One region of the Modicisalibacter sp. genome, then DNA from elsewhere that is predicted to be linked to it. Evidence: predicted binding sites of a transcription regulator. Region 1 holds the regulator's gene; each other region holds the start of a gene.
What was found. Region 1 encodes sigma-54, which starts transcription at its own class of promoters, with help from an activator protein. Its sites were predicted from a motif close to TGGCACNNNNNTTGCTNT; they were not measured.

Region 1 (7,423 bases):
GATGGCACGCGAGCTGCCGGATCTCGGCGTGCACCATCCCTGGCGGCTGAGCACCGACGAGGCGATCGAGCTGGCGCTGGCCTGCGAGAACGCCGGGCGCGGCGTGGACGGCATCAGCCAGTCCGACGGCGCGAGCCTGTCGAGCGGCGAGGGCGTGCGCGTCTACGGCAACAGCCACGGCTTTCTCGGCAGCCAGCGCGGCAGCCGCCATTCGCTGTCCTGCGTGCTGATCGCCCGCGACGACAGGGGCATGCAGCGCGATTACGACTACACCAGCGAGCGCGATCCGGCGTGCCTGGCCTCGCCCGAGACGGTGGGGCGCCGGGCCGCCGAGCGTACCGTGAGCCGTCTGGGCGCGCAGCGCCCGCGTACCGGGCGGATGCCGGTGATGTTCGCCCCGGAAATGGCCGGCGGCCTGGTCGGTCACTTCCTCAGCGCGATCGCCGGCGGGGCCCTCTACCGCCAGGCGTCCTTCCTCTGCGACAGCCTAGGCGAGCCGCTGTTTCCCGAGTGGTTCTCGCTCGTCGAGCGGCCCCGGGAACCGGGGGCGATGGCCAGCAGCGCCTTCGACAACGACGGGGTCTACACCCGTGACAATGTCTTCGTCGATCACGGCCGGGTCGCCAGCTACATGCTCTCGGCCTACAGCGCCCGACGGCTGGGCATGACCACCACCGGCAATGCCGGCGGCGCGCGCAACGTGCGTCTCGAGGCGCCACGGGTCTCGCGCGAGGCCCTGCTCAAGGAGCTGGGCACCGGCGTGCTGGTCACCGAGCTGATGGGCCAGGGCGTCAACGGGGTCACCGGTGACTACTCGCGCGGTGCGGCGGGCTTCTGGGTCGAGGATGGCGAGATTCGTCACCCGGTCGAGGAGTTCACCATCGCCGGCAACCTGCGCGACATGTTCGCCAACCTGCGGGCGCTCGGGGACGATATCGACACCCGGGGCAGCGTGCATACCGGCAGCTGGCTGATCGACGGCATGACCGTGGCCGGCGACTGAGCGGCCCGGGCCACGGGCAGGGGCATCATGCTGCCGGCTCGTGGCTCGTGGCTCGTGGCTCGTGGCTCGTGGCTCGTGGCTCGTGGCTCGTGGCTCAGAGATAGAACAGCGTCGCCAGGCCCAGGAAGGCCATGAACCCCACCACGTCGGTCACCGTGGTGAGAATCACGCTGCCCGACAGGGCCGGGTCGATGTTGAGCTTCTTGAGCACCACCGGCAGCAGGGTGCCGACCAGGGCGGCGATCAGCAGGTTGATGACGATCGCCGCCGCGATGATGCCGCCCAGGGCCGGATCGCCGAACCACAGCACCGCGATGGCGGCGATGACCAGCGCCCACAGCAGGCCGTTGAGCAGGCCCACCACCAGTTCGCGGTTGAGCAGCCACTTGACGTTGCCGCCGCCGACATGGCCGAGGGCGATGCCGCGGATCAGCACGGTCAGCGTCTGCGAACCGGCGATGCCGCCCATGCTGGCGACGATCGGCATCAGCACCGCCAGGGCGGTGATGCGCTGGATGGTGCCTTCGAACAGGCCGATCACCGCCGCGGCCAGGAAGGCGGTGAGCAGGTTGATGCCCAGCCACACCGCGCGCCGGCGGCTGGTGCGCCAGGCGGGCGCGAAGGTGTCCTCCTCCTCGTCCAGGCCGGCCATGCTCATCACCTGGTGCTCGGCATCCTCGCGGATCACGTCGACCACGTCGTCGATGGTGATTCGCCCCAGCAGGTGACCGTCGGTGCCGACCACCGGCGCCGAGACCAGGTCGAACTTCTCGAACAGCTTGGCGACCTCGGTGTCGGGCGTCATGGCGGGAATGCTGACGCCTTCGGTATCCATCAGTTCGCGGACCAGCATGGTGGTATCCGAGACCAGCAGGCGCTCGATCGGCAGGCTGCCGATCAGCTTGTCGCCGCGGGTGACCACCAGCAGGCTGTCGGTGGTGTCGGGCAGGCGCTCGTGGCGGCGCAGGTAGCGCAGCACGACGTCGAGGGTGATGTCCGGGCGGATGGTCACCGCATCGGTGTTCATCAGCCCGCCGGCGGTGTCCTCCGGGTAGGCGAGCACCGTCTCGAGACGCTGGCGTTCCTGCGCCTCCATCGAGGCCAGCACCTCGAGCGTGACGGTGTTGGGCAGCCGCTGCAGCAGGTCGGCCAGGTCGTCGACGTCCAGCCCCTCGGTGGCCGAGACCAGCTGCTGGGCGTTCATCCGGTTGAGGAACAGGGTCTGTAGGTCGTCGTTGAGATACTGCAGCACCTCGCCCTGCAGTTCCGGGTCGACCAGTTCCCAGAGGACCTCGCGCTCTCGCGGCGGGGTGGATTCCAGCAGGTGGGCCACATCGACGGGCGCCAGGCCGCGATTGAGCATGCGCCGGGCCTGGTCGAGGGCGCCGCTTTCCAGTGCCTCGTTGAGTCGTTCCAGGCGGGGCTGCAAGCGTTCGGGATTCTGGCTCATGCGTCTGTCGTCCTCGACCGGGTGGGCAGGCAGGCGCCATCTTAGCATTGCCTTAACGGGGGCAGGCAGCCCCGGCGTATCGACGACGTCGGTTCATTGCTCCTCGTCGAAGCGTGCCTCGAAGAGCGCCTGGAGGGCGTCCAGGGCTTCCTCGGCCTGGGGGCCTTCCGCCTCGATGGTCAGGCAGGTGCCGCAGGGGGCGGCGAGCATCAGCAGCGACATGATGTTGGCGGCATCGCCGCAGCGGGTCTGATGATGGACGATGATCCGCGCTTCGTAGCCCTGACAGCACTGGACGAGCTTGGTGGCGGCGCGGGCGTGCAGGCCGCGCTTGTTGGTCAGGGTCAGTTCACGGCTCGGCACGGGACGCCCCCACGGCGGTGTTGATGCCCAGCTCCCGATGGCGTAGCCGCACCTGATAGTGTTCGGCGAAGACTGCGGCGAGGCGCTCGGTGAGATAGACCGAGCGGTGCTGGCCGCCGGTGCAGCCGACGGCCACGGTCAGGTAGCTGCGGTTGCTGGCTTGGTAGGCCGGCAGCCAGCGCTCCAGCCAGGCGCGGATGTCGTCATGCATGGCGGTGACTTCCGGGTAGCCTTCGAGGAAGTCGACGATTTCCGGGTCGCGGCCGTTGAACTGGCGCAGCCGCGGGTCCCAGTAGGGGTTGGGCAGGCAGCGGGCATCGAAGACGATATCGGCGTCGAGCGGCACGCCGCGCTTGAAGCCGAAGGACTCGAAGGTCAGGGTCAGCTGGCCGCTGCGGTGATGGGCGACCTGCTCGGCGATGCGCCCGCGCAGCTCGTGCACCGACAGCTGCGAGGTGTCGATGACGAGGTCGGCGAGGTCGCGGATGCCCGACAGTGCCTGTTCCTCGGATTCGACGGCTTCCGCGAGGGTCATCTCGCTGTCCCGGGTCAGCGGGTGGCGCCGCCGCGTGGCCGAGTAGCGCTCGAGCAGGATCTTGTCCTCGGAGGTCAGGTAGACCACCTGGCAGTCGAGGCCGCGGGCGCGCAGCGTTTCCAGCAGCCCGGGAAAGCGTTCGAGGGCGGTGGGCACGTTGCGGGCATCGATGCTCACGGCAATATTGGAGCGGCGGGTGTCGTCCTGTCGGAGTTCATCGATCAGGGGGTCGAGGAGCATGGCCGGCAGGTTGTCGATGGCATAGAAGCCCAGGTCCTCGAGGGCCTGGAGGGCGATCGACTTGCCGGACCCGGAACGACCGCTGATGATCACGAGCTGCATCGCGGCGGCTCTCCTGGTGGCGGTGGAACGAGAAGCGCGACTAGCCGAGCGTCTCGCCGGATGTGCCTTCCTGGCGGCGAATGGCGTCGAGCAGGGTCTCGTAGAGCTCGCGCTGACTTTCGCTGTGACGCAGACGGCTGCGGATGTCGGCGTCGTTCATGATGCCGGCCACCTGGCCCAGCAGGGCGAGGTGAGTGTCGTCCGCTTCCTCGGGCACCAGCAGCACGAAGATCAGGTCGACCGGCTCGCCGTCGACGGCATCGAAGTCGATGGGTTCCTGCAGCTTGAGGAAGCCGGCGATCGGCGCCTTGCAGTGAGGGTTGCGCGCATGGGGGATCGCCACGCCGTTGCCGATCCCGGTGCTGCCCAGCCGCTCGCGGCCGATCAGGCGGCTGAAGACTTCCTGGCTGTCCAGGCTCGGCGTGTTCTGCGCGATGAAGGTGCTGAAGAATTCCAGCACGCGCTTCTTGCTCCCCCCGGGCACCGCGAAGAGCGTGCGCTCGGGGGGCAGGATGGCTTCCAGTGTCATGATGGGCGGAGTCAGCGGGCCCCGGCGCCTTGCGCGCGGGCCTGGGCCTTTTCCTTGTGCTTGACGAGCTGGCGATCGAGCTTGTCGGCCAGAGCGTCGATGGCGGCGTACATGTCGCCATTCTCGGCTTCGGCATGCAAGTCGGCACCGGCGGCGTGAAGGGTGCAGGCAGCCTGGTGGCGTTCCTTCTCGACCGAGAGGGTTACCTGAACGGTCGTGATGTTGTCGTAATGACGCTCGAGACGCGTCAGTTTCTCGTTGACGTAGTCACGCAATGCATCTGTCAGTTCGACATGATGGCCGGTGATATTCGCTTGCATGGACACGCTCCTGTTCCGGCGAGTGGTGGCTCGATTGTAACCCTTTTTGCAGCTTAGCAAACCCCTGTGAGAGGGCCGACGTGAAGATGGTTCGGACCCTGTCGATCAGGACGCTTCTGCGCCCCTTCAGGCTAGTCGCTTGCGCTCGCTGGAGGAAGGGATCCCCATGGCCTCGCGATACTTGGCGACGGTGCGGCGAGCCACCTTGATGCCGTCCGCGGCGAGCAGGTCGACCAGCTTGCTGTCGGAGAGCGGCTTGCGGGGCGGTTCCTCGCCGATCAGCTTCTTGAGCCGGGCGCGGATCGCGGTGCTGGAATGCGCATCGCCCTCGCCGCCGACATGGCTCGAGAAGAAGTACTTGAGCTCGAAGACGCCGCGTGGCGTGTGGATGAACTTCTGGGTGGTCACCCGCGAGATGGTGGATTCGTGCATTTCCACCGCCTGTGCGATGTCGGCCAGGATCAGGGGCTTCATGGATTCCTCGCCGTGGTCGAGGAAGTCCAGTTGCCGGGTCATGATCTCGCGCCCGACCTTGAGCAGGGTGTCGTTGCGGCTGGAGAGGCTCTTGATCAGCCAGCGCGCCTCCTGCAGGTGCTGCTTCATGAAAGTGTTGTCGTCGCTCTTGTCGGCGCGGCGAATCAGGGCGGCATAGTCGGGCTGGATGCGCAGGCGGGGCAGGGCTTCGGGGTTGAGCTCGATGCGCCAGCCTTCGTGCGAGTGGCGTGCCACCAGATCGGGAATCACGTAGTCGTTGCCGGTGGCGTCGAAGGCCTGGCCGGGACGCGGATCGAGGGTACGGATCAGCGCGATCACGCTGTCGAGCTGGTCGTCATCGAGCCGCAGCCGGCGCTTGAGCAGCTTGCGGTCGTCGCCGGCCAGGGCCTCGAGGAACTGCCGCACCAGTCGCCGGGCCTGAGGGAGCAGGGGCGTGTCGTCGGGCAGGACGCCGAGCTGTAAAAGCAGGCATTCGCGCAGGTCGCGGGCCAGGGCGCCGGTGGGCTCGAACTGCTGAAGGCGCATCAGTACCGCTTCCACCTCTGGGGCGCGCAGCCCCTCGAGGCCCTGGGCGCGCAGCCCGTCGACGAGACTGTCTAGGGGGGCGGCCAGGTAGCCGTCGGCGTCGACGGCGTCGATCAGGGTTTCGGCGATGATGCGTTCGCGCTCGTTCAGGTCGGCCATGGCGAGCTGCCAGGTGAGGTGGTCCTGAAGGCTTTCCCCGGCGGCATTGCGTTCGAGATCCGGCCCCTCGTCGCTGCGACTGCCGGAAGCCATGTCCTGATAGGTGTCGGACCAGTCGCTGTCGACGGCCAGCTCATCCGGGATGTCCTGGTTCCAGTCGTCCTCGGCCGCATCGCTGACGGCGGTCTCGCCGAACTCCTCCTCCATCTCGAGCATGGGGTTGGACTCGAGCGCCTGCTGAATTTCCTGGCGGAGGTCCAGCGTCGACAGCTGCAGCAACTGGATGGCCTGCTGCAGCTGGGGCGTCATGGTCAGCTGCGTGCCGACCCGGAGCTGCAACGTGGGTTTCATAGCCATGACGTGCCTACTTCGCTGACGGATTCGGGGATACCGTATCCCGCCCCCTCACGGCTTGCAAGTAGTTAAGCAATAACCGTGCCACGAAGCGCCGTAACGGTCGAGGGTTTCGTCGGAAGGAGGGTCAGAGCCGGAATTCGTGGCCCAGGTAGACTTCGCGTACCTTCTCGCTGGCCAGGATCGCCTCGGCGCTACCTTCGGCGATGATCTGGCCGTCGCCGACGATGTAGGCCTTGTCGCAGATGTCCAGCGTCTCGCGGACGTTGTGGTCGGTGATGAGGATGCCGATGCCGCGGTCGCGCAGCTGGCGGATGATGCTCTTTATCTCGCCCACCGAGATGGGGTCGACGCCGGCAAAGGGTTCATCGAGCAGGATGAAGGCCGGTTCGGTGGCCAGCGAGCGAGCGATTTCCACGCGGCGGCGCTCGCCGCCGGACAGGCTCATGCCCGTGTTGTCGCGAATGTGATCGATATGGAACTCCTCGAGCAGTTGCTCGAGGAGTTTCCTGCGCCCCGCCTTGTCGAGATCCCGGCGAGTCTCGAGGATGGCCATGATGTTGTCGGCCACCGAGAGCTTGCGGAAGATCGAGGCCTCCTGGGGCAGGTAGCCGATCCCGGCGCGGGCGCGCTGGTGCATGGGGGCGCGGCTCAGGTCCAGATCGTCGATGGTCACCTCGCCGGCGTCGGCGCGCACCAGACCGACGATCATGTAGAACGAGGTGGTCTTGCCCGCCCCGTTGGGGCCGAGCAGGCCGACGATGCTGCCCTGGCCGATGGTCAGGCTGATGTCCTGGACCACGCGGCGGTTCTTGTAGCTCTTGGCGAGATGGCGGGCGACAAGGGTCTTCATGGTCATCCTCAGGACGGCGGGTTCACGGCGACGACTTGGGGGTCAGGGTCATGCGGACCCGCTGGCCGTCGCTGCCCTGCGCCTTGGAGCGGGCCTGGACCTTGCGGCTGTCGAGATAGTACTCGACATAGGCGCCGTTGAAGGTGTCGCGGGCCTGGTGAAGCTCGGCGTTGCCGATCAGTTCGACCCGGCGTTCGGCGGCATGATAGATGACGGTGTCGCCCCAGCCCTTCACCAGTTGGTCGTCGGGGGCCGGGCGCTGTTCCAGATAGGCGCGCTGCGTGTCGCCGGTGGCGGTGACCCGGGTCACCTCGCCCTGGTCGTTGCGCGCGATCTCGACGCGTTCGGCCTCGAGCACCATGCTGCCCTGGGTCAGGTTGACGTCGCCGGTGTAGACGGCGGTACCGGCACGGTCATCGAGGTCAAGGCGGTCCGCCGCCACGTTGATGGGCTGGCGGGCATCGCTCTCCAGGGCCGAGACGCCGGGGGCGAACA
Region 2 (7,423 bases), on a different contig from region 1:
GATCTCGGTGCATGGTGTCACCACCAAGGGCCTCACCGGCACCGATGCCTACCTCTACCTGGAAAATATCGAGACAGCCAGGAACAAGCCCCCGGTGGCCTGGATCGAGTACGAAGTGAAGTCGGCCGGCGGCGTGAAGCGCAAGCGCCGCAAGCTCGGCAAGGGCGACAACCTGTATGAGCTCTCGGATGGGCTGGATCAGTACAAGGGGTTCGTCGTCTCGGAGATCGACGCGCGGGTCGATCAGCTCAGCTTCACCAACGGTGTCGAGCTCACTGCCGGGGAGGTGACCGTCGATGTCACCGAGCAGGCGCTGCGCCGGATCCAGATTCGCGAGGCGGTCAAGGCGCACTTCAAGAAGGAACAGCGGCTGTTCTCCCAGGGGGTCAAGGTGCTCACGCTGTTCTTCATCGACGAGGTGGCCAAGTACCGCCAGTACGATGAGGGTGGTGAGGTGCTGGGCGAATACGCCCGGATCTTCGAGGAAGAGTACAACCACCAGCTCAACCAGGTGCTGACCCTGGAAGACAGCGCGTACAACCGTTACCTGAAGGGCATCGACGTCTCGGACACTCACAACGGCTACTTCTCCATCGACAAGAAGTCCAAGCGCCTCGTCGACCCCAAGACCAAGGCACGCTCGACCGAGACGGACGATGTCGATGCCTACGATCTGATCCTGAAGGACAAGGAGCGCCTGCTTTCCTTCGAGGAGCCCACGCGCTTCATCTTCTCCCACTCCGCCCTGCGGGAGGGCTGGGACAACCCCAACGTGTTCGTCATCTGCACGCTGAAGCACAGCGACAACACCATCTCCCGGCGCCAGGAGGTGGGGCGCGGCCTGCGCCTGGCGGTCAACCAGCTCGGCGAGCGCATGGACGACCCGCTGACGGTGCACGACATCAACGAGCTGACGGTGGTTGCCAGCGAGAGCTACAAGGACTTTGTCACCGCCTTGCAGCGCGACATCAGCAACGAGCTCTCCGAGCGTCCGCGGGTCGCCGACGAGGCCTACTTCACCGGCAAGCTCCTTGTGTCGGATGAGGGGGAAGTAGAGGTCACGCCCGCCATGGCCAAGGAGATCTACCGTTACCTGCTCAAGAACGACTACACGGATAGCGCCGACCACATCACCGAGGCTTACCACCAGGCCAAGGAGGACGGCACCCTTGCCGAGCTGCCGGAGACGCTGCAGCCCCATGCACAGCAGGTCTTCCAGCTGATCGACAGCGTCTTCAGCAACGCCCAGCTGCCGCACATTGATGACGGCCGCAAGGCCAAGCGGAACCCGCTCAACGACAACTTCCACAAGAAGGAATTTCAGGAGCTCTGGGAGCGCATCAACCGCAAGGCGGCGTACTCGGTCAGCTTCGATTCCAATGAGCTGATCGAGAAATGCGTGGGCTACCTGGATCTGAAGCTCAGCGTTAAGCGCCTGGAATACCAGGTGGAACGTGGCACCCAGAAGGCGGAAGCCAGCTACCAGGACCTGACCAGCGGGCAGGCCTTCACCGTCAACGAGAGCGAGCGGGTCAAGCATGACGGCTCGCTGCATTCGGCGGTCCAGTACGATCTGATCGGCCGTCTGGCCGAGGCCACACAGCTGACGCGGCGTACCATCGCGGCGATTCTCTCCAAGATCCAGCCCAGAACCTTCAAGCAGTATCAGATGAATCCCGAGGACTTCATGGCCCAGGCCGCCAGGCTGATCAACGAGCAGAAGGCCACCATGGTGGTTAAGCACATCAGCTACGACCCCATCAACGAGCAGCACAGCCAGGAAATCTTCACCATCGAGAAGTCGGAGAACCAGCTGGATCGGGCCTACAAGGCCAAGCGCCATGTCTTCGACTACGTGGTGACAGACTCCAGGATCGAACGGGACTTCGTCGAAGAACTCGATACCGGCAAGGAAGTGGTCGTCTACGCCAAGCTGCCGAAAAGCTTCTTCATCCCGACCCCGGTGGGCAACTACAACCCCGACTGGGCCATCGCTTTCAACGAGAATGCCGTCAAGCACGTCTACTTCGTGGCCGAGACCAAGGGCAGCATGTCATCGCTGGAGCTGCGTGAAATCGAGCAGGCCAAGATCAAGTGTGCCACGGCGTTCTTCGACACCATCGCCACGGCGAAGGTGAAGTACGATGTGGTGGATTCCTACGACAAGCTGATGGACCTGGTGCGTTGAGGAAGGAGCAATGCCAGGCCTCTGGTGGCCTGGCGCCATACTGCAATCAAGAAAGGACAGTGCTGTGCCCAGAGTGATATTGGTGAGAAGCCCGCTTGAGCTGACGAGAATGGACCAGGTGGGTTATGGCTGGTCGCAAATGAACTTCTCGGAGCACTCGTCTGCAGAGTCCCTGATGGCATCTTTCCATGACCGGGGAATCGAGATCGGCAGGAAGGGCAATCAGATTCGGCGCTTCTTCAATATTTGCGCCGATGACCTGATAGTGGTCCCGGTGGCTCGCGCCATACTGCTTGCCCGAGCCACCGGGGAGAAGAGCTTTGCGCAGGATATCGCCTACGGGGAAAATCGGGTCGGAGTGAGGTTTTTACGCGGAGAGGACGGTACGGTCAAGCGTATCCCTCGTGACGATCTTTCTACCGCCCTTGAAACGCGTCTGAAAATACGCATAGCCGTCGCATCGCTGGATGAGTTTTCGGATGAGCTGGAAACGCTCTATGCCCGTCTCGAAGCTGGTGGCTTCAGCGATATAAGCGGGCAGCATGAGGCCGAAAACGGCGAAGCAGTCGAGGCCTTCAAGAAGTCGCTCCTGAAGCGCATACAGCAGGGCAGCACTTTCCTTTCCGGGGGTGGAAATGGGCTGGAAATGCTGGTGATGGAGCTTTTGAAACTAGAAGGGTATGACGTTCATCGACCCAGCAAGCGTCACTATGAAGGTATTGCCGATGCCGACATCGAAGCTTACCGAAAGGATCGGTTCAACCCCTCGAAGCTCCTTATCCAGGTAAAGCATCACAAGGGAGTGACGGACGATCATGGTGTTCGCCAGCTTGCGGCAATCGATGAGGATGATGCCCAGCGCTGGCTGATCACGACAGCCATTGTCGACGAGGGTGTCGAGGCCTTGGCCGAGAAGGATGGCATTCAGATCATGGATGGCGATGATTTTGCAGACTGGCTCTTCGAGCATTGCCAGCACCTGTCTGTTGCGACACGAAGCCGGCTGGGGCTTTCCGATGCCCCTGTGTTGCTTTAAGAGCGTCGTTCAGTCGTTCGACGGGCTGCCCTGGGCACGCTGATTTCTGCGTGCCGTCAGCATGCCGATGGCCGTGCCGATCCACACGGCGAGCGCGGCCCAGAGGGAAAGATGGGGCAGCACGAGCAGCGCCGGCATCGCCAGCGCCTCGCCCAGGCGCGCGGTGGCGGCGGTGTACATGGCGATCGGGAAGACGATGCTCCAGTACTGGGGGTCGTAACGCAGGGGATGGCGCGCGATCAGGTAGCGCCAGGCCGACAGGCCCAGCAGCAGCGGGATCCACCAGGTGGCCGATGCCCACATGAACAGCGTGATGCCCCTGATGAACGGCAGAAAGTCGCTCAACGACGGCACGTGGGGCAGGGTGAGCATGAGCCCGGCGCCCGACAGGGTGGCGATGGCCATGGCGCCCATGTTGATCCAGTAGGGGGGCGAGAGCAGCGTCACGTCGAGGGCCACGAAGGTCAGGCGGTAGAAGATGATGGGGATGATCACCAGATAGAGCATGCAGCCGACCAGGAACAGGCACAGGGCGGCCAGCAGGGCGAGTGTTCGCCACGCCTCCGGCCACTCGATCAGCGTGCACAGGATGGCCAGCGAGTGGGTCGCCACGGACGCGAGCAGCCAGGAACCGTTGATGCCGTTGCGCAGGCTGGGCTTTCTGGGGTGCACGATGACGGCGATGAAGAACCAGTACATCACGACCAGCCATGACAGCATGCCGAGGCCGAGAAGCATGTCGGCCATGGGGGGCGAGTGGGCGATGAGCTGCATCTGGGCGCCGAGGATGCAGGTGCCGGGAATCAGGGTGAAAAATCCCGGGCCCCGCGAATGCGAGTGCATGTCGGCGACCAGGCGATGAGGATGCCGAATGATGCGGACGAGAAGCAGGCCGAAAAGCACCAGATAGGCCGCAACATTGATGTAGAAAAAGGCCCGCGCTATCGCCTCGATCTGCAGAAGATGCGCCGCGATCGAGAGCGCGCCGGTGGCCATGGCGACGGCAAAGTAGCCGGGAAAGAAGTCGGCGGCGGCGCGATCGATTCGTATGGCGGGTCTTGTCATGTCGGTGAGATCTCTGCGGAATTGCGAAAGCTGCCGGTGGCGTCGACGCCACCGTTAACCCCGCCGAACAGGGGCCGGTCTGGGGTGGTCAAGCCTGCTCCATCGGCGCTGCTGATTCGCCACGTAGACAGCGATTGCTCGCGCCGAGGTGGTGCCTTGTCGCGTGAATAGGCCGGGTGGACGGGGCAGCCGAACACCGGTGCCCAGGGCACGATCTCCCGGTCGCCCCGTTCGAGAGCCGGCACGAACCAGTCTGGCGTTATGCACTGCTGCCGATTGGCGTGAATTGCCTGGTGATACTGGCGAACGCCGTGCGGGTCAAGGTCCGGCCAAGGGGGTGTCATCCTGACAGAAGTGTCAATAAGACAGCAAAAAGACTGTCATCTTGACCGTCCCGGCACGGAGGCATCGCCGCGAAATCGCCGGCAGGTCCCAAGGGCATTGTTGAATGGTTTATAAATCAGTTAGTTGGAGGCGTTTCGCGACAAAGTGCCGCATCCGGGCGACCGTTTTGAAGGCGGGCACATGGGTTGCTACACCTGTAATCAGGCTCATGCCTGACCAATCGAAACATCAAAGGGGTTCAACATGTTGACGGACCAGCAGGAAAGCCTGATCGAGGCAACCGCTCCCGTGGTGGCCGAGCATCTCGACGCGATCACGAAACGTTTTTATCCGCTGATGTTCGAGCGTTACCCGGAGGTCGTTCCGCTGTTCAATCAGACCCACCAGGCCGACGGCGGCCAGCCCCGGGTGCTGGCCAGCGCGGTGCTGGCCTACGTGCAGATGCGCAAGGAACCGGACAAGGCCCGCGAGGTGCTGGCCACGGTGGTCAGCAAGCACGTCTCGCTGGGGATTCAGCCCGACCAGTACCCGATCGTCGGCGAATGCCTGATGGCGGCCATCGGCGAGGTGCTGGGCGATGCCGTGACCCCCGAGATCGCCGATGCCTGGGGCGCGCTCTATCAGGAGCTGGCCGACCTGCTGATCGATCTGGAGGCGGAAGCCTACCATGAGTTCGCCGCGCGTCCCGGCGGCTGGCAGGGCACGCGCACCTTCCGCATCGCCGAGACGCGTCAGGAGAGCCGGGTCATCCGCTCCTTCGTGCTCGAGCCGGTCGACGGCGGGCCGGTGGCGGATTTCGAGCCGGGGCAGTTCATCGGCGTCAAGCTGAGCATCGACGGCGAGCCCGTCTATCGTCACTACAGCCTGTCCGGCACGCCCAACGGCAAGACTTACCGGATCTCGATCAAGCGCGAGACGGGCGGCCGGGTCAGCGAGTACTTCCATGACCGCCTGGCCGTCGGCGACACGCTGGAGCTGCTGCAGCCCTCGGGGCAGCTGACGCTCGACGAGGCCTCGACGCCGGTGATGCTGATCAGCGGCGGGGTGGGGCAGACGCCGATGCTGCCCATGGCCTGCCGGGCGCTGGAGCAGGGGCGCCGGGTGGTCTACCTGCACGCCGCCCAGGAGCGCGCCCACCACGCCTTCGCCGACGAGCTGGCGGCCCTGGCCCGCGAGCATGCCGACCACCTGACCTCGGTGACGCTCTACGAGCGGGGCCGCGAGGACGACGACAGGGCCGACCACATCGGCCGCGTCAATCGCGAGCTGCTGGCGCGTTATCTGCCCGAGGGCGAACCGGAGTGCTACTTCGTGGGGCCGCAGGGCTTCATGACCGCCGTCGATCACGCCCTGGACAGCCTGGGCGTGCCCGGCGAGCGGCGCCACTACGAACACTTCGGCCCCTCGCGGCCGCTGCAGGCCGGCTGACCGGGAGCGCCCGATGCACGACTCGTCTGTCCTGGCGCGCCGCATGCCGCTGTGGCGGCTGGCGTTTCGTCCCTTCTTCCTGCTCGCCGCGGCCTTCGGCCTGCTGGCGATGCTGGTGTGGGGCGGGGTGTGGAACGGTCACGTATGGCTCGCCCCCTACGGCGGCCTGATGTGGTGGCACCCGCACGAGATGCTGTTCGGCTTTGCCGCGGCGGTGGTGGTGGGCTTCCTGCTCACCGCGGTGCAGAACTGGACCGGCCGGCCGGGCCTCTCCGGCTGGCCGCTGCTGGGGCTCGCCGTCCTCTGGCTGGCGGCGCGGCTGGCGATCGCTTTTCCCGGCGGGCTGCCGGCGGCGGGCGTGGCGACGCTCGACGTGGCCTTCCTGCCGCTGGCCGCGGTGCTGCTGGCGCGGCCGGTGATTCACCGGCGCCAGTGGCGCAACCTGGTCTTCGTGCCGGTGCTCGCGCTGCTCGCCGTGGCCAACCTGGCCATGCATCTGGCGCTGTACGGCGGCGCGGCGTACCTGCTGCGCGGCGGCGAGTCCCTGGCCGTGCTGCTGATCACGCTGCTGATGGTGATCCTCGGCGGCCGGGTGATTCCCTTCTTTACCGCGCGGCGTCTCGACCGCCCCCAGGCGAGCCGCCCGCTGGTGCTCGAGGCGGCGGCGATCGGCGGCGTCGTGGCGCTGGTCGGCCTGCAGCTGGTGGTTCTGGTCGGTGGCGTGGTGCCGGACGGCGTGTGGGCCGGGGTCGCCGGGGTGGCGGCGCTCGCCAACCTCGTGCGCGGGCTGCGCTGGGCCGGCTGGCATGGCTGGCGCGAGCCGCTGCTGTGGAGCCTGCATCTGAGCTACGGTTTCGTCTGCCTGGGCCTGGCGATGTGGGCGCTTTCAGCCTGGCACATCGTGAGCCTGTCGCTGGCGATCCACGCCCTGACCGTGGGCGGCATGGGGGGCATGATGCTGGCGATGATGGCGCGCGTGGCCCTGGGGCATACCGGCCGGGCGCTCGTCGCGCCGCGCGGCATCGCCACGGCCCTGGCGCTGATGCTGCTGGCCGGTGTGGCGCGTGCGCTGCTGCCGGCCCTCTGGCCGCAGGCGCTGCCGGTGGCGCTGAATCTCGCCATCCTCGCCTGGAGCCTGGCGCTGGCCCTCTACCTGGTGCGCTATGTTCCGGTGCTGGGGAGTCGGCGCGCCGATGGCGCGCCGGGCTAGTGGCGATCTCTCGGCAGCTCGTTCATCCGGAACCCGGCCGTGGGAGCGACGTCAGTCGCGATGAACCGGCCACCGGGCCGCCGCTGTCGGGGATGAATCCCCTCCCACAAGACCGCCCATCAGGCTGACCGGCACGGCCACGGTTGCTGGC
Region 3 (7,423 bases), on a different contig from region 1:
ATGCGCCGGGCGACGTCGCGCATGTCGGCCTCGCCCACGCCGGTGATGCGCTCGACCACGTCGGGGGTGTACTGGGCCACTTCCTGGCGCACGTCGTCCATGCCGAACACGCGCTGCTCGATGTACTGGGTGTCTTCCCAGCCGTTCTCGAAGATGTGCCAGAGCAGGCCCCAGATGTAGGCGACGTCGGAACCCGGGCGCAGCCGCACGTACTTGTCGGCCTTGGCGGCGGTACGGGTGAAGCGCGGGTCGACGACGATGACCTGGGCCTGGTTGCGCTCCTTGGCGTGCAGGATGTGCTGCATGGCCACCGGGTGCGCTTCGCTGGGGTTGGAGCCGATGAACAGGATCGCCTTGCTGAAGTGGATGTCGTTCAGCGAGTTGGTCATGGCACCGTAGCCCCAGGTATTGGCCACGCCCGCCACGGTGGTGGAGTGACAGATGCGTGCCTGGTGGTCGGTGTTGTTGGTGCCCCACAGCGCCGCCAGCTTGCGCATCAGGTAGGCCTGTTCATTGTTGAACTTGGCCGAGCCCAGCCAGTAGACGCTGTCCGGGCCGTACTGGTCGCGCAGCTCCAGCACCTTGTCGCCGATCTCGTTGATCGCCTGGTCCCACTCGAGACGCTGCCACTTGCCGCCGACGAGCTTCATCGGGTACTTGAGGCGCCGGGTGGAGTGCCCGTGCTCGCGCAGCGACGCGCCCTTGGCACAGTGTGCACCGCGGTTGATGGGGTGGTCGAAGGCGGGTTCCTGGCCGGTCCAGACGCCGTTCTGCACCTGGGCATAGACGCCGCAGCCCACCGAGCAGTGGGAGCAGATGGTGCGCTTGGTTTCGACCGGCGCCTCGGAGTAGGCGGTCTTTTCCTGGGCAGAGGCGGCTTTCATCATGCCCTGGCCCATGAAGCCGGCCGCCGCGAGGCCGCCGGTGGCCACGCCGCTGCGCTGCAGGAACTGGCGGCGGCTGATGCCCAGCCCGTCCTGGCCGGTGGGCTGGGAGGATTTTCGAGTCAATCGCATGGTGGGGTCCTCGATTCCGGTTCCGACGACCGTTCAGTCGCGCAGGGTGGCGTAGAACGCCTTGATGTGGTCGGTTTCACGGTATTTCGTTTCATGGCCGTCGGGCGTGTCCGACTCGTCCGACTGGGCCTGGGCCAGGGTGACGTGACCCACGGCCACCGCCGCGCCGGCGGTAGCCGTGCCAATGCCGATGTTGCGCAGGAAGCGACGCCGGGCGGGGCTGTTCGGCTCTTTCATGGGGCAACTCCTTGGTTCATTGCGTACCGGGTATCGCCGTTCGAGCGGCGGTGTACGGGGTTCATGAATCGCCGGCCTCGTCGTCGGACGAAGCGGCGGATGGCGAAACCATCACGACCCGGGTATCGGGGTCGAGAGGCAGCTGAGCGTTCTCGCGGGCGAGGAAGGCCTCGCCCAGCGCGCCGACGCCGGCGTAGAACGGCGACTCGACGCGGGCCAGGTCCTGCATGAAGCGCAGCGCCCAGGGGGCGAGGTGACGCTGGAAGAAGGCCGCCTGGGCGGCGTCGCCGGCGTCGATGAGCATGGCCATCACCTCGCACATCGCCGAGAAGTGGTCCTCGGGCTCCTTGACGTGCTCGGCGCGCTCGAAGCCCAGCCGGGCGAGGTCCTGGCGCAGCGCGACCAGCGGCATCTCCATCAGCGAGCCGGTCAGGTACCAGGAGGCGTAGGGCACCAGCTCGCCCTGGATGACGCCGACGAGCAGGCCGAAGTGGACGTCGTGCAGGGTCTCGACCCGGGCATGGCGAGCGGCCAGCGACAGCGAGGCCCAGTGGCGCTTGAGCGGCGAGTTCTCGTCATCCGGCTCGAGACCGGCGAGGAAGTCCAGCAGTTCGGCGTTGGGGGCCTCGCGGACCAGGCGTGCCAGCAGCCGGTAGATGTCGGCGCGCAGGGCATTGCGCTCCGCGACGTCGGTGCTCGTGTCGGTGGCGTCGGCCATGGCGAGGGACTCGGGCGTTGTCATGGTCACACCTTCAACTGAGCATTGGGGTCACGCGCCAGGTCGTGCCAGATGTCCTTGACGCGGCAGTCCTCGCACATCTCCAGGCGCTTGATGGCGTCGCCGGCGAAGTACGGGTGCGCGGCCAGCTTTTCCTTGATCGAGGCGATGGTGCTGGCGGTGGCGAAGGCCTTGCCGCAACTGATGCACTCGAAGGGGGCTTCTTCCTTGACCGTCTCGACGCGGTGGCGCGCCTCGGGCGTGGCCAGGAACCCCGGCTCGAGCTGGATGACCTGTTCCGGACAGGCGCTCTCGCACAGGCCGCACTGCACGCAGGCGCTTTCCTGGAAGTGCAGGCTCGGTGTGTCCCCGGTGGTGGAGAGTGCGCGAGTCGGGCAGACCGCCACGCAGGCCATGCACAGCGTGCAGTGGTCGGCGTCGATGGCCAGGGTGCCGAAGGGCGCGCCCTCGGGCATGGGCACTCGTGCCACGGCGGGCGTGCCGTGGTCGGCGAGGAAGTCGAGGACGGCGTTGAGCGCCTCGCGCTTGGCGGTGGGGCGCTCGCCCTCCAGGCGGCCGGCCAGCGGCGTCAGGATCGGCAGGGCATCGCGGGCGTCGGTGTCGCCGTCGGCGATCAGGGTCAGGCGGCGCGTGTCGTGGCCCAGCGCCTCGAGCATGATGCGGGCCTGGGCATACTGGTCGCGGACCAGTCGCGCCAGCGACGGCGGCAGGCCGTCGCGCAGCACCACCCGCACCTCCCCGGCGCCGCGGGCGATAGCACCCAGCCAGTGGTCGAGCCCGGCGGCGCCGATCTCCTCGAGGGGGATGTCGAGCACATGGCCCGCGGCCGTATCGGTTTCGGCGCCATGGGTTTCCTGGTCGAGGAAACGCACCACCGCCGTCTCGCCGCCCTCGGCGTGATAGGTCGCCAGCAGGCGGGCGATGTAGGCGTCCAGGCTCTCGGGGGCGGGCAGGGCGTAACGGATGGCGCCGGTGGGGCACACGCTGGTGCAGCTGCCCGCGCCGTGACAGCGGAACGGGTCGATGACGATCTCCTGCTTGAGGCTCGAGATCGCATCGGCCGGGCACACCTCGAGACAGCGGGTGCAGCCGGTCTGGCCGCGGCCGGCATGGGCGCAGAGGTCGCTGTCGATCTGGAAGTAGCGCGGCTTCTCGAAGTCGCCGACGCACTCGCGCAGCGCCGCCAGGGCATCCGCCAGGGGCATGTCCGTGCCGGCGCGCGTCCCGACACGATAGTAGCCGGGTGGCGGCAGGTCGTGTCCCAGCAGCGGCGGGGTGCCCAGGTCGAGCACGGCGTCGAAATGATCGCGGCCGATGGTCGCCCGGGCCAGCGACTCCCCGCCGTCGCGGGCGGTCAGGTGGAAGGCGCCCAGGTGGCCCTCCAGCTGCGGTGCGGCGCAGGCGACGGCATGGGCGCCGGGAATGTCGGCGACCGTGTTCTGTGCCGCGTGGCGGGTCGCGACCAGGGTGAGGCTGGCGAGTTCGCTGTCGGCGAGCGCCCGGGCGGCCGGGCCGATCGCCTCGGCCGGGCCGACGAGGGCCACGTGACCGTGGCTGGTGTAGCTCACGGTGGCGGGGGCCAGGTTGCGCGGCCAGGACACCTGTTGCAGGGCGGCCTCGCGGGCGGCGGCATTGCGGGCGTCGTCGTTCAGCGCCCGCGTATCGATGAACTGGGGCATGTCACCTCATCAGCGTGTCGGTCTTGCCACGGTCTTGTGCCTGCCACACGGGTGGCGGCGGCCCGATCTGCGTCGGGTCCGGTTATCTGGCGTTTTCCATTGCAGGCGGGGTTCCCATTCCCGCTGCAAACGAAGGGGGGACCGGGCAAGATATGGGAGTGTTTCGGGCCCGCCGGTCGTGCGTGTGGGTCAAGTTGACTCACTCGGATGCCGGACTGGGTCATTTGGTGTCTTTTCGTCACCGTCGGCAGGCGCGGCAGTTTCCCCGTCCGCGGGAGCGCGGGCATCGGTGTCGTCGGGGGACCCGGCCGGGGTCGTGTCGGCGTCGGGTGTCTCCGCGGCCGTTTCGGGGGTGGCGGGGACCGCCTGTGGCTCGGCCTGCTCGGCATCGCGGCGCAGCCACTGGCGGATGCGTTCTCCGGCTTCCGGCGCCAGGCTCTTCAGGGTCGTGTAGTCGTCGTCGTAGTCGTTGAGGCCGTCGCGCACGTTGTAGTTGCCGACCTTGAACAGGCGCCGCAGCGCGCGTCGCTTGAGCAGGTCGCCGACGCCGGGCAGCAGGAAGGCGCGGAAGTCGTCGCCGGCGCCGAGCGTGTCGGGGTCGGGCAGCTGCTCGTCCAGTGGACGCTGCGGGTCGTAGCCGGGAATCAGCGCGGCGGCACCGGTCGGGGCGGCGTCGGTTTCCTCGGTTGTCACGTCCGGCGTTGTTTCATCGGTCGGGGCGGGGTGTTCCTCGCCCTGGCTGCGCTTGCGCTGCGACCAGCGGTTCATGAAGCTCATGGCGTCACTCCTGACGCGCGCGGCCGGCACCCGCGCGCTTCTTCTTGCGTCCGGCATCGATGCGTTCGCCGTGGCGTGCCAGGTAGGCCTCGATCCAGGCATGAATCGCCGGCGGCATGGGGGCGTCGAGGACCTGCGTCTCGCCGTCCATCCAGTTGGCGGCGACCTCCTGGCTGGCGGTGACCTCGCGCGGTGTCAGGGTGTCGTCGCCGGCCTCGCAGCGCACGAACAGCCGCGGCTGACGGGACTCGAGGTTGAAGCGATAGGCCGTGCGCTCGGTGAGGAACAGCGTCAGCGGCAGCACATGCGGGCCGCGGTCGTGACAGCCCAGGGCGGTGATGTGCCAGGACCGGGACGTGAAGCCCTTGATCTCGCGGGTCCGGCAGGTCAGCTCGAGGCTGACGTGTCGCAGGTTGTCGTCGGTCGCCATGGGGGTGCTGGCCTCCTGGTTGCGGGGATCCTGTGCTGTCGGGGCTGGCGGGTTGCCGTGCGCCAACGTGCCGCAATTGCTTGCAAGCGCCGTGCCTGACGGTGCGGGAAACCCGTCGGAGCGGGCCTGTCCGGTCAGGGTAATCGTCGTTGTCCCCGGCAAGGGCGCCGGGGACAGGTCGAAGAGGGGGTCCTACGCCATGGATGGCGTAGGTAGCGCCCATGGAGGGGTCCACAGCGCCCCCTCGTAGACCTGTCGGCGGATCAGCCCTTGGCGGCACTAACCGCGAGGGCTCTGCCTGCCCGGGGATTTTGCTTGCGCAGGTCGGTGGCGCTTTGAGTATCCTGTCGGCAAACCGAAAGGAGCAACGCATGGCCACTATCGTGTTGAGCCGGGCGCGCAGGCCGACCACGGTCGAGATCACCGTGACCGATGAGTACGGCGAGCCGCGTCGCCAGGCGATCGCCGCCGAGCGGGCGCTGACCGTGTACCTGAATCGCCGCGAGATCGTCACCCTGATGACGCTGGGGGCCGAGCCGGAAGCGCTGGTGCTGGGCTACCTGCGCAATCAGGGGCTGCTGACCCGCGCCGAGGACGTCGAGGTGCTGCAGGTGGACTGGGACGTGGAGGCCGCGGCGGTGGTCACCCGGGCGCTGCCCGAGGATCTCGATGACCGGCTGGCACAGCGCACGGTGACCACCGGCTGCGGGCAGGGCACGGTGTTCGGGCGCCTGCTGGACGCCACCGACCTGAACCCGTTGCCGCGCACGCCGCTGTCACAGTCGGTGCTGTATCGCCTGCTCGAGAACCTCAAGGCGTTCAACGAGACCTACCGCAATGCAGGGGCCGTGCACGGCTGCGCGCTGTGCCGTCAGGATCGCGTGCTGGGCTTCGTCGAGGACGTGGGGCGGCACAACGCGGTGGACACCCTCGCCGGCCGGCAGTGGCTGGCGGCGCTGGGCGAGGGCCCGGCCGAGGACGCCGAGCTGGGCGAGGCGGACATCTTCTACACCACCGGGCGGCTGACCTCCGAGATGGTGCTCAAGGTGGCGCAGATGGGCATCAGCGTGCTGGTGTCGCGCTCGGGGATGACCCAGAAGGGCGTCGAGCTGGCGCGGCGCTTCGGCGTGCTGCTGGTGGCACGGGCCAAGGGGCGCCACTTCCAGGTCGTCGACGACCTGGCGCGGCTGCACCTCGACGCCATGCCGGCGCCGCGCCCGGGGGATCGTTCGCCACGTCGTGCAAGGGGCTCCGATGAGTGAGACCGCCGCCTCGCCGTTTCTGACCGTGCATCAGGTCGCCGAACTGCTGCACCTCAACGAGAAGAAGATCTACCAGCTGGCCAGCGAGGGCGCCATTCCCTCCACCAAGGTCACCGGCAAGTGGCTGTTTCCCCGGCGGCTGGTGGAGCAGTGGATCCTGGAGTCCTGCCACCACGGCGTGCTGGCGGATCGTCTGATGATCACCGGCAGCGACGACCCGCTGCTGGCGGCGCTGATCATGCGCCTCAACCAGCGCCAGCAGGCCCAGGCCTTCTACGGCTACAGCGTGACCGGTACCCAGCTGGGGCTGTCGCTGCTCTCCCAGGGGCGTGCCGATGCCTGCGGCATCCACTGGGGGCGCGCCGAGGAGAGCGAGCTGCGGCATCCGGCGCTGGTGCGCAGCCACAGCGGCTACCGCAACTGGGTGCTGGTGCGTCTGTTCCGGCGCAGCCAGGGGTTGATCATCCGTGCCGAGGACCGGCATCAGCCGCGCGACCCCTCGGGGCTGTTCGGCGCCGGCCGGCGCTGGGTGGTGCGCCAGGAGGGCGCCGGCGGGCAGCGTTTCCTGAAGGAGTGGCTGGCCGGCCATCAGCTGCGCCCCGAGCAGCTCAACACCCAGGCCATCGCCTACAGCGAGCGCGAGGCCGCGTCGCTGATCGCCCGCCACGAGGCCGACATCGGCCCGGGGACGCTGTCGGCGGCCAACGAGTTCGGCCTGGGCTTCATCCCCATCACCGAGGAGGCGTTCGACCTGGTGACGCCGCGCAACGTGTATTTCCGCTCCCTGCTGCAGCAGATGTTCGACTATCTGCATGACCCCGCCGGGCTGACCCTGGCCCAGTCGCTGGGCGGGTACGACCTGAGCGAGTGCGGCAAGCTGCTGTGGCGCGGCGACGACGTCCAGCACACCTGACCCCGGCCGTGGCGCGCCGGGTCAGTCCAGCGTCACCACCAGGCGGCCGCGCACGCGCCCGGCCAGCAGTTCGTCGGCCTGGGCAATGGCCTCGTCCAGGCCGATGGTGCGGGTGATGGCGTCCAGCGACTCGGCCGGCAGCAGCTCGCCGAGCCGGCGCCACGCCTCGATGCGCACCTCGCGCGGCTGCATCACGCTGTCGATGCCGGTCAGGGTCACCCCGCGCAGGATGAAGGGCGCCACCGTGGCGGGCAGGTCCATGCCCTGGGCGAGGCCACAGGCCGCCACCGCGCCGCCGTAGCGGGTGGCGGCCAGCACGTTGGCCAGGGTATGGCTGCCCACCGCGTCGATGGCGCCCGCCCAGCGCTCG

Region 2: a site for sigma-54 is predicted at 4,809-4,826, ahead of hmpA (NO-inducible flavohemoprotein). Genes of this name have one in related genera too.
Region 3: a site for sigma-54 is predicted at 4,958-4,975, ahead of ACTCB7_RS05230 (DUF3305 domain-containing protein). Genes of this name have one in related genera too.

The regions. Positions count from the first base shown of each region.
Region 1 covers NZ_JBSREH010000041.1:83,532-90,954, forward strand. The annotation lists gene pmbA (metalloprotease PmbA) at 1-1,003, shown strand, start outside; gene mgtE (magnesium transporter) at 1,098-2,453, opposite strand; gene ACTCB7_RS12495 (HPr family phosphocarrier protein) at 2,547-2,816, opposite strand; gene rapZ (RNase adapter RapZ) at 2,803-3,693, opposite strand; gene ptsN (PTS IIA-like nitrogen regulatory protein PtsN) at 3,734-4,222, opposite strand; gene hpf (ribosome hibernation-promoting factor, HPF/YfiA family) at 4,234-4,542, opposite strand; gene ACTCB7_RS12515 (RNA polymerase factor sigma-54) at 4,669-6,078, opposite strand; gene lptB (LPS export ABC transporter ATP-binding protein) at 6,203-6,928, opposite strand; gene lptA (lipopolysaccharide transport periplasmic protein LptA) at 6,951-7,423, opposite strand, start outside.
Region 2 covers NZ_JBSREH010000020.1:99-7,521, reverse strand. The annotation lists gene ACTCB7_RS07080 (type III restriction-modification system endonuclease) at 1-2,188, shown strand, start outside; gene ACTCB7_RS07075 (restriction endonuclease) at 2,298-3,224, shown strand; gene ACTCB7_RS07070 (tellurite resistance/C4-dicarboxylate transporter family protein) at 3,234-4,289, opposite strand; gene hmpA (NO-inducible flavohemoprotein) at 4,878-6,062, shown strand; gene ACTCB7_RS07060 (NnrS family protein) at 6,076-7,272, shown strand.
Region 3 covers NZ_JBSREH010000014.1:57,173-64,595, reverse strand. The annotation lists gene ACTCB7_RS05255 (formate dehydrogenase subunit alpha) at 1-1,016, opposite strand, end outside; gene ACTCB7_RS05250 (twin-arginine translocation pathway signal) at 1,050-1,253, opposite strand; gene ACTCB7_RS05245 (TorD/DmsD family molecular chaperone) at 1,315-1,995, opposite strand; gene ACTCB7_RS05240 (4Fe-4S binding protein) at 1,998-3,671, opposite strand; gene ACTCB7_RS05235 (DUF3306 domain-containing protein) at 3,861-4,448, opposite strand; gene ACTCB7_RS05230 (DUF3305 domain-containing protein) at 4,453-4,878, opposite strand; gene ACTCB7_RS05225 (formate dehydrogenase accessory sulfurtransferase FdhD) at 5,250-6,140, shown strand; gene ACTCB7_RS05220 (helix-turn-helix transcriptional regulator) at 6,133-7,053, shown strand; gene acuI (acrylyl-CoA reductase (NADPH)) at 7,075-7,423, opposite strand, start outside.